Regions from separate parts of the Rheinheimera gaetbuli genome, predicted to be linked through region 1. Evidence: predicted binding sites of a transcription regulator. Region 1 holds the regulator's gene; the other holds the start of a gene.
What was found. Region 1 encodes sigma-54, which starts transcription at its own class of promoters, with help from an activator protein. Its sites were predicted from a motif close to TGGCANGNTNCNTGCTT; they were not measured.

Region 1 (5,254 bases):
TTGAAAAGCCGGTGTATACCCTGTATAACGAACAACACCAGCCAGACTGGCAAGCCAGCAGTGAGTATGCAATATGGTTTGTGCAGGATAAAATCATCCTTGAGCAGCAGGTGCAAATTAAAAGCTTATCTCAAGACCAGCTATTCGACAGGTTAGCAACGGACAGCTTGGAAATGTTATTTCCTGACAACCGGCTACAAAACAACCTACCGGTACTAATTTCAGGAAAAGGGTTCGAAATCAAAGGCATAGGCATTAATGCAGATTTAACAACACACGCCTTTAAACTATTGCAACACCAGCAAACGGTATATCGTAATGAAGAATAAATTTGTATATTTAGTGCTGGCAGTATTACTACAGCCCTTTACACAGGCTGCGTCAGCCGACTATACCCAAAAAATTCAGATAGATGCTGATAATTTAGCGTCGTTAAAAGAAAATGTCCTGACCTACAGTGATAATGTCATCATTACGCATGGCGCTATCAGCATTAGTGCCGACCGGTTAGAAATTGACGCCAGCACCGGTAAAGGCAAAGAAATATACATCGTTAGCGGCAACCCAGTTAACTACAGCCAACAGCTGGAAGATGGCAAGATCGTCAATGCTTCTGCCAGTGAAATGCGCTACGAGCCGGCTAATCGCACTTTGATACTAAATGGCAATGCAGAACTGGCACAAAGCGGCAGCGTCGTCAAAGCATCAGTAATAAAATACAATGTTGAAACGCAAGAACTGAATGCAGCGAGTGACAGCTCCAGACGGGTAACCACTATTATTACTTCAGAGGAAGACCAGCAACCATGAAGTTAGTCGCCTCACATCTGGCAAAAAGTTATAAAAGCCGGCAAGTGGTTAAAGATGTTAGCCTTGAAGTTAATGCCGGACAAATTGTTGGGCTGTTGGGACCCAATGGCGCCGGCAAAACCACCACTTTTTATATGATTGTAGGCCTGGTACCGTCTGACAAAGGCAAAATAACGCTAAACGATAAGGATATTACTTTCGATCCAATACATGCCAGAGCCCGGCTGGGTATTGGTTATCTGCCGCAGGAAAGCTCGATTTTTCGCAAACTCACCGTGTATGAAAACCTGCTGGCTATATTACAAACCCGTAAAGACTTAAGCCGTACCCGTCGGGAAGAAGTTGCCGACGACTTGCTGGAAGAGTTTCATATTGGCCATATTAAACATAGCCTGGGTATGAGTTTGTCTGGTGGCGAACGCAGACGCGTTGAAATTGCCCGAGCGCTGGCTGCCAACCCGGCGTTTATTTTGTTGGATGAACCCTTTGCCGGTGTCGATCCGATATCCGTCCTCGACATTAAAAAAATTATTCAGCATTTGTGCCAACGTGGTATCGGTGTACTGATTACCGACCATAATGTACGTGAAACCCTTGATGTTTGCGAGATTGCGTACATCGTTAGTCATGGTGAACTGATTGCATCAGGCGCCCCTCAAGACGTATTGGCCAATCAGAAAGTACGGGATGTATACCTCGGCGAGCAATTCAGGCTATAGTTAGCAAAAAAGTACTTGTGGTAATTCAGGAGATTAGTAGAAGTAGATGAAGCCCTCTTTGCAACTCCGCTTAGGACAGCAACTCACCATGACACCGCAGCTACAGCAAGCTATCCGTTTGCTGCAGTTGTCGACAATAGAGTTGCAGCAGGAAATTCAGGAAGCGCTGGATGCAAACCCATTGCTTGAAGCCGAAGACGAATATGACAGCTTCAACGCTGAGCCGGTAAATATCTCTGAATCATTACAGTCCGCTTCTGACAATACCACTGATGAGCAGTTCGAAGCCGCAGAGCCAGACACCAGTGATGCGATGTCAGAGCAAAATATCAGCGAAGATTTGCCGCTTGATAACAACTGGGATGATTTAGTTAGTGCAGCACCGGTTAGCGCCGGCAATTCGGGAAGCGAAGAAGATACCGTGTATCAGGGTGAGACCAGCGAAACATTGCGCGATTATCTGCGCTGGCAAATGCAGCTGACCCCATTTTCAGAAACCGACAGGGCTATTGCAGAAATCATCATTGAAGCGATAGACGATAACGGTCTGCTTACTATCAGCTGTGATGACATTCTTGAATCGCTGGGTCTGGCAGATATTGAAGCAGATGAAGTAGAAGCCGTCATTAAACGCATCCAATTATTCGACCCGGTTGGGGTAGGTGCACGCTCAGTGCAGGAATGTCTGACAGTGCAGCTGCGCCAGTTTAGCCCTGATACGCCGTTTTTAGCCGCTGCACAGAGCCTGATCCGTGATCACACAGAACTTTTAGCTAACCGCGACTTTCGTTCTTTAATGCGGGTGACTAAACTAAAAGAGGATGAGCTAAAAGAAGCAATGCGGCTCATCCACTCTTTGAACCCGCGTCCCGGTGCCGATGTTATCCGGGAAGAGCAGCAGTACGTTGTCCCTGATGTCAGCGTGATGAAAGTAAAAGGTCGCTGGCAGGTTGAGCTTAATCCGGATGCTATGCCCAAGGTGCGGATAAACCAACAATATGCTGCAATGTCACGTACCGCGAAAAACAGTACAGACAGCCAGTTTATTCGTTCACATTTGCAGGAGGCAAAGTGGTTTTTGAAAAGCTTAGAAAGCCGTAACGAAACCCTGTTAAAAGTGACAAACTGCATTGTGCAACAGCAGCAGGCATTTTTTGAGCATGGTGAAGAAGCCATGAAACCTATGGTGCTTAACGACGTAGCAGAGATGGTAGGTATGCATGAATCAACCATCTCTAGGGTTACCACACAAAAATACATGCATACACCAAGGGGTATTTTTGAACTTAAGTTCTTCTTTTCCAGTCACGTTAGTACTGAGAGTGGTGGCGAATGCTCGTCTACTGCAATCAGAGCCTTTATCAAGAAATTAGTGGCGGCGGAGAATCCGGCTAAACCGCTCAGCGATAGCAAAATGGCTGACATTCTGCTGGAGCAAGGTATCAACGTAGCGCGGCGTACTATTGCCAAATACCGCGAATCCCTGTTCATACCGCCGTCTAATCAACGCAAGACCTTGCTGTAAATAAGCCTAAAAGAAGGAATATGTCTATGCAAATCAATCTTACCGGTCGCCATGTTGAAATTACCACAGCCTTAAGAGAGTACGTTGACAGCAAATTTGCAAAGCTTGAACGGCATTTCGATCACATAAATAATGTACATGTGATCCTAAACGTGGAAAAATTAAAGCAGATTGCTGAAGCTAAGCTGCACTTGAGTGGTGGCGAAGTATTTGCAATTTCTGAAGATGAAAACATGTATGCTGCGATCGACCAGCTGATTGATAAACTGGATCGTCAGGTGATCAAGCATAAAGAGAAAATTTCCCGACACTGATTTGGCCATGATGAATTTAAGCTCAATGCTTGCCGAGAACTGCACTAAAAGTGCAGTTCTTTTTAACAGCAAAAAACGCATTCTGGAATATATTGCCGAACTGGCACACCAGCAACTACCTGATATTGCTGAGTACAGTATATTAGAAGCACTGACAACCCGTGAGAAGTTGGGGTCAACCGGCATAGGAGGCGGTATCGCCATTCCACACGGCAAACTGAAGCAGGTTACCGAACCGCTACTGGTGTTTGTGGTTAGCAAAGAGAGTATTCCGTTTGATGCTATTGATAACCAGCCGGTGGATATTTTTTGTGCTATTCTCATCCCGGAACAACAATGCCAGGCACACCTTAGCACGCTTGCAGCTATTGCCCGATTGCTAAGTCAGAAAGAACTCACCAAAAAACTCCGTCACGCCGAAACCAACCAGCAACTCTATCAGTTATTACTGGAATATAGTGCTATGGACAACAACACATGAAATTACTGGTAGTCAGTGGTCGTTCCGGTTCCGGAAAATCTGTTGCCTTAAGGGTAATGGAAGACCTAGGCTATTATTGTGTCGACAATATTCCGGTGAATTTACTACCCACTTTGGCTACAACGGTAATGGGGCAGTACGAGCGTGTCGCCGTTAGTATTGATGTACGAAACCTGCCACAAGACCCTGACGAGTTAGCAGAGATTCTGTCATATCTTCCGCGTAAATTAGAATTAACCATACTGTATCTGGACGCCGATCACGCCAGTCTAATCAAGCGCTTTAGTGAAACACGCCGGCTGCACCCACTTTCGCATCAGGCGATGTCACTGGACGAAGCCATATCACGCGAGCAACAGTTGCTGGATCCCATATCCAGCCGCGCTGATTTATATATAGACACCACTGATCTTAACGTACACCAGCTAGCTGAGCAGCTACGCGAACGCATTCTTGGCCAAAAGAGTGGCCGCCTGGTAATTCTGTTTGAATCGTTTGGCTTTAAGTACGGTATTCCCAAGGACGCTGACTTCGTATTTGACGCACGTTTTTTACCTAATCCGCACTGGGAACCAGACTTAAAACCGCTCACTGGCCTAGACCAGCCCGTAAAAGATTACCTGGCAGCACAACCAGTTGTAGCGAAATACATCTGGCATATTAACAGCTTTATCAGCAGTTGGTTGCCACAATTGGAACGCAACAACCGCAGCTATCTAACTATCGCGATAGGATGCACCGGCGGTCAGCACCGCTCGGTTTATATGGTTGAAAGTTTAGCTGAGAGTTATCGCAACTCACGCGAAGACGTACAATTGCGCCACCGCGAGTTAGTAAGACATCATCAAAAGAGCTAACTTAATATGAAATACTCTGCCGATGTTACCATTGTGAATCAGCTGGGGTTGCATGCCCGAGCAGCAACTAAGCTGGCACAACTATGCCAGCAGTTTAATGCCCGCATCGAGTTGCATCAGGAAGGTAAAACGGCTGACGCCAGCAGTGTGCTGGCACTGTTGATGCTAGCAAGCAGCAAGGGCAAAACACTGCAAGTTTATACCGAAGGAGACGATGGCGAACAAGCTCTGCAAGCAGTAGCGACTCTTATCCGCAATGGCTTTGACGAAGATCACCCCGTCTCAGGGTAGAGGTTCAGGTCTGGCCTGTTTGCGCTTGTCGGCTGCTATATTTTCCCTGCCAAGTGTTTTGTTAACGCTTTTCAACTGATGGTGCAATGCGGTTTTAATCAGCATATGGGCGCTTATTGGTGCGGTGATCAATAAGAAAATCGTAATCAGTAGTTCATGTACACTGACACCGCCGCTTAAACTGAAATAGAAAATCGACCCCAGCAATATACCGCCCATCCCCAGCGTGGTTGCCTTGGTTGGGCCATGCAACCGCA
Region 2 (5,254 bases), on a different contig from region 1:
CTGCACGCCGTTAATAGACACTTCAGCAGTGCGGCGCATCATATTAAACAAACTAATGCGCATATGCCTGGCAAAACGCTCGTTTACCATTTCCAGAGTGGGCATACGGCCGCGCACAATACGATCCTGCGAGGAGAAATCGTATTCCATAGCGGAACGGCCCCTACCTTCGCCGGACTCGTCTATTTCTTCTTCTTCGACGTCATCAACACCATGTAACAGCGCATCAATTTCATCTTGTGACAGTAAATCGGTCACGGCTGCTCACTCTTATTGCATAACAAAACCGGTGAACAGCACTTCGTCCACCACCACGGAACCTACTACTTCTATCATTGCCTGTTGCAAGTCGCTCAAGGCTTTATTCTTAAGCGCATCCCGTCCGGCTACCGTCACTAACTCATCGGCATTAGACGAGCTAAATGTCTCCAGTAAAGCGCCTTCAATAAGCGGAATATGTCGCATAGCCAGCGTCTGATTGTTATCGCCCCTTACCAGCAACTGCACTTTAATCTGCACCATCCGGTCACGGGATGCCCCGGGTACGTTAAAAACAAACGGCTTTGGTAATGGCACATAGAGTGCTGTTCCTTTAACTTCTGCAGCACCTGTTGTCTGGCCTGAACCAGTGTTATTCTGGTCCGCCCCTGCAGCGGCAGGTGTACTGCTGTCACCGGCAAACATTAAAAAGCCAACAACCCCCAGTACTACAACCAATAAGACAGCAGCTATAATAATTATTAACTTTTTCTTACCGCCACCTTCGGCGATGACCAAATCTTTTTCAGCAGCCATACATTGCCCCCTTAATTGCGCCAGTGCTTATTATGCTCAGAGCCTGATGCTAAAGTAAATCTGGCTCTGACTGATTGGTGCAGTAACATACTGCTAGGCATAATAATCAACCAGCCGGTCGGTCGGTGCAACCTTTAGCTGTGTTTGTATGCCATCATCGGCTGAGCTACCTTCAGCTGAGCCTTCTTGCCGGCCTTGTCCGTTTTGTTGTTGCTGCTGCCGCTCAGCTAACTGCCGTTCTTGTTGCGATTGCTGCTGTACACTGCCCTCGCCCAACACTATGCCTTGCTGCTGCAACATTTCTCGCAAGCGTGGCAACTGCTGTTCAAGCAACTCTTTAGCCTGTGGCTGCTGCACAATAAACTGCACGTTGGCCTGTTCTTGTTGCATATCTACTTTGATCTGCATCTGACCTAAACCGACCGGATCGAGACGGATTTCGGCGATCTGAATATTTTGCCGTACCATCAGGTTAACCCGTTCACGCAACTGACCTGCAGCATCATGTTGTTGCAGATTAAGCGCCTGCTTTAGCTGCTCCGTTGCAGTTTTGGCTACCGTTTTATTGGTCTGAGTTTGTTGTCGGCTGTCTGCTGCCTGCAGGCTGGCAGCAAAACTGTTTTCTACCCGCGCCGGCTCTGTTGCCGTTTTCGCTGTGTTATTGTGTGCGACCATCGCTGAGAATTGCCGTTCAGCCTGAGCCTGACCTTGCTGCTGTTGCTGCTGAGCGCCCTGCTCAGCTACGGCGTTTTTCAACATGCTGGCAGTTTCTGTTTTGCTACTGCTGGCTTTTTCAGGCTCAGCGCTGATTAATGGCTGCTTGTCATCCTTTTTGCTGTTTGCTGTAACCTTAACCTGGCCGTTTATTACGGCGGCCACAGGTTCCGCAGTTAAAGCCGGTGTCGCCTGACTTGCTAGGCCTGCTTTAGCAACATTAGCCGGTTTTGTAATATCAGCAGGTTTTGTAATATCAGCCGGCTTTGTAATATTAGCACTTGCCGTTGCGGCCTGGCTTTGTGCCGTATCAGCATTGCTCTGACCTATGCTGTTGCGGTCACTGTTAGGTTTAGGTTGATCCTCTATCTGGCTTTGCTGCTGCAAAATTACTTCATTATCCGTGAGTTTGACATCCGTTGGCTGATCTTTTGCGCCGCTTTGTAATTTCACCTGCGCCTGCGCTGTGGTTTCTTTATCGCCTGATGACGTGCCAGATACAGCAATATCAGACGTTACAGCCCCACGTTGTGTTGCTACTGTAGCCGGGTCGCTGCCTGCGTGTTTAGCTTTTTCGCTGTTAACAGCGTCGCCGTCTATAACGTCAGCCTCAGTTGTTTCAGCTGTATTCTCGCTATCCGCTGAAGTGTCTAGTTTGCTATTGGCAGTCTGCGTTGCTAATACATCTTGCTGTTGTGCCACCAGGCTGTTGCTGTCGCCGGCACCTTCGTCCTGTATGGCTGCGTCAGCTATTGCTTCGCCATCAACAGCTATAACATCGCTGTCAGCGACGTTAACGTCACTGTCAGTATCAGCCTCATCGCTGTTTTGGTTTTTCAATGCAATTTGTAGCAATAAGCTGTTGGCCAATGCCGTGTCGTCAGCATCAGTGCTATCCGCTTCTTGCGCTGTAGCCTTTAACATTGCTGCACTGATAGCAGATAAACCGCTTGCTGCGGCAGGGTTCTGCCGTGCGTTAAAACCGGCTTTGCCGCTTTGCGCAGGTTGCACCATGCCATTTAGCAAAGCGCTAAAACCACTGCCTTGCTCTTTCATGTCGGCATCGCTTTGCGATAGCTGATTGTCAGCTATAAAGCCACTTGCCGTGCTACTGTCTGGTTTTAGTGCGCTGTCTGCAGTTAGCATTAGCATTGAAATAGGTAGCGTTTGCGTCATATGTTACCCCGCCTGGGCCAGCTATATTGCGGCCGCCATTGCTGTTTTTTGCGTTTCTGCCGATAACGCATTCAAGTTTTAGGCCATTTTTAATGCTTTAGCTCAATCTTGTTGTTTAGCCACTACCACTGCTCAGCCCGGGCCCGCGCGTACAGCTGGCTGGCATATTCGTCTGCATTTTTTTGCTCTTCTCTTAGCTGACGCTGCAATTCGGTTTGCTCACCGCGTTGCACCAGTAGTTCCAGTGCTTTACGTTTTTTTTGCATTGCCAGCCAGCTTTGCTTACGTTGCTCTGCCGCAGCTCTGGCCTGATGTACCGCCTTGCCTTGCTGTAAAATTGCCTGGTCCAGCTTGGCAATAAAGTTGACGAACTGGCTGTACTGCCGGCTTTGTAAACCTGCCGCGCCTTGTTGCTGGCTTTGCTGAATATACTCTGTGCGATAGTTTGCCAGCCCCTGATATTTTTGTTCAGCCTGCTGATAAAACTGTTGGGCAGCAACAAATTGTGCCTGCAGTTTTTCTTCGCGCTGTTGCTGAATTTTAATTAGCATGGCAAAACGATGGTTGATCATAAGCCGTTTCCTTTTGCCTGCGGCATCAATTGATACAGCCCTTGCAGGCTATCATCGTACGCTACAACATCATGCATGCCCTGTTGCAGGAAGGCGTTAATTCTCGGCATCATAGCAATGGCTTTATCCAGCTGCGGATCGCTACCGCGGACATAAGCACCAATCGCGATAAGATCTTTGCTCTGCTGATAGCTGGCATATAGCTGCTTTAAACTACGCGCCATTTGCTGGTGCTCAAGGCTGGTAACAGCAGGCATAACCCGGCTGATGGACTTTTCCACATCTACTGCGGGAAAATGCCCGGCATCCGCCAGGGTGCGTGACAAAACAATATGGCCGTCTAAAATAGCCCGTGACGCATCCGCAATTGGGTCCTGTAAGTCGTCACCCTCAGACAATACGGTATAAAAAGCGGTTATTGAGCCCTGATTACCGCTGCCGTTACCGGCGCGCTCTACCAACGCAGGTAACTTGGCAAACACCGATGGCGGATAGCCCTTTGTTGCCGGCGGCTCGCCAACCGCTAACGCAATTTCACGCTGCGCCTGGGCGTAGCGGGTAATAGAGTCAATCAGCAACAGTACGTCCAGCCCCTGATCACGAAAATACTCCGCCACCTGCACCGCAGTCTCGCAGCCTTTAAGCCGCATTAGCGGTGATACATCTGCCGGTGCTGCGATAACAACCGAACGTTGTTTACCCTCATCGCCAAGAATTTCGTCAATAAACTCTTTTACCTCACGTCCACGCTCGCCCACCAGGCCAACGACAATCACATCTGCTGAAGTACCGCGTGTCATCATACCCAACAACACGCTTTTACCTACGCCAGAGCCGGCAAATAAGCCCATACGCTGGCCTTTACCCACTGTAAGTATGCTATTAATAGCCCGCACACCTACATCCAGTGGTTGCTTTATCGGCCGGCGGTTTAGCGGGTTAATCGGTTTAGCTTTAATGCCAGCATATTGCTGAGCCGCTATTGGCCCTTTGCCATCAAGCGGGCTACCTACACCATCAATTACTCTGCCTAACAGGTTCATACTCAGCGGTACGCCTTTGTAGTTCAGCATAGGCGTGACTTTAGCGCCGGGTACCACACCTGACACATCATCTTTGGGCATAAGAAAGATACGGTCATTAGCAAAGCCTACTACTTCCGCCATTATATCGCCGCGGGCCGTCTCAACACTGCACGGCTGGCCTATTGCCGCGCTGCAGCCGGTGGCCTCCAGCGTTAGACCGACGACACGCACCAAATGGCCGGCTACCGCCGGTTTGGACGGATGCACATACTGCTGTTGCATCTGCAAAAAACGGCTTAGTGCTTCACTGCTGGCCATCTTCAGCCTCGTGCTTTGCCGGCGCCGCATCTAAATCTGTATCTATATTGGTATCAAGCTGCCCGCCAGGATTATCGCCAGCACTGTCAGCACTGTCTTGTAACTGAATAAAATGCTCTAAGCTGCTTTGCAAGCGCTGCACCAAAGAGCGGTCGACACTTGAGCGTGGTGTATCAACCAGACAGCCGCCTTGTGCCACTGTAGCTTCAGCATGCAGTTGCCAACCGCGCTCTGCAAGCTGCTCTTTGCTGTAAAATTGCTCTACTATCGTTAAATCGGCCGGATGTAATTTAATGCGTATTTGCGCTGCATCAAGCGGCAATACTGAAGTGGCTTCACTTATCGCCTGTAATATCACTTTGGGGTTGGTTTGTACTTCAACGGCAATAACAGCCTGAGCCATGGCCAGGCAAAGTTTTAGCAACTGTTGCTCTACTTTGCGATCGACACTGGCCAGCGGCTTTTGCATTTGTTCAATCAGGCCGGTTAGCTGCGCCAAACGTGCGGTTAATTCTTCCTCCCCCTGAGCTAGCCCTTGTTTTTTACCCTCGGCTTGCCCTTGTAATAACCCATCCTGCTCGCCCTGCGCCCGGCCTTCTCCATAACCTTTGCCAAAACCTTCTTCTTTACCTTCGGCAAACCCTTCGTCGTAGG

Region 2: ACYVIC_RS12825 (flagellar hook-length control protein FliK) is a predicted target of sigma-54. The motif match lies at 2,755-2,771, and genes of this name have one in related genera.

The regions. Positions count from the first base shown of each region.
Region 1 is NZ_BAAGTL010000008.1:257,038-262,291, reverse strand. Features, by position in the region: gene lptC (LPS export ABC transporter periplasmic protein LptC) at 1-329, shown strand, start outside; gene lptA (lipopolysaccharide transport periplasmic protein LptA) at 319-810, shown strand; gene lptB (LPS export ABC transporter ATP-binding protein) at 807-1,529, shown strand; gene ACYVIC_RS08075 (RNA polymerase factor sigma-54) at 1,576-3,054, shown strand; gene hpf (ribosome hibernation promoting factor) at 3,081-3,368, shown strand; gene ptsN (PTS IIA-like nitrogen regulatory protein PtsN) at 3,376-3,849, shown strand; gene rapZ (RNase adapter RapZ) at 3,846-4,706, shown strand; gene ACYVIC_RS08055 (HPr family phosphocarrier protein) at 4,713-4,997, shown strand; gene ACYVIC_RS08050 (Na+/H+ antiporter subunit G) at 4,989-5,254, opposite strand, start outside.
Region 2 is NZ_BAAGTL010000016.1:24,674-29,927, reverse strand. Features, by position in the region: gene fliM (flagellar motor switch protein FliM) at 1-258, opposite strand, end outside; gene fliL (flagellar basal body-associated protein FliL) at 271-795, opposite strand; gene ACYVIC_RS12825 (flagellar hook-length control protein FliK) at 889-2,685, opposite strand; gene fliJ (flagellar export protein FliJ) at 2,808-3,257, opposite strand; gene fliI (flagellar protein export ATPase FliI) at 3,254-4,600, opposite strand; gene fliH (flagellar assembly protein FliH) at 4,587-5,254, opposite strand, start outside.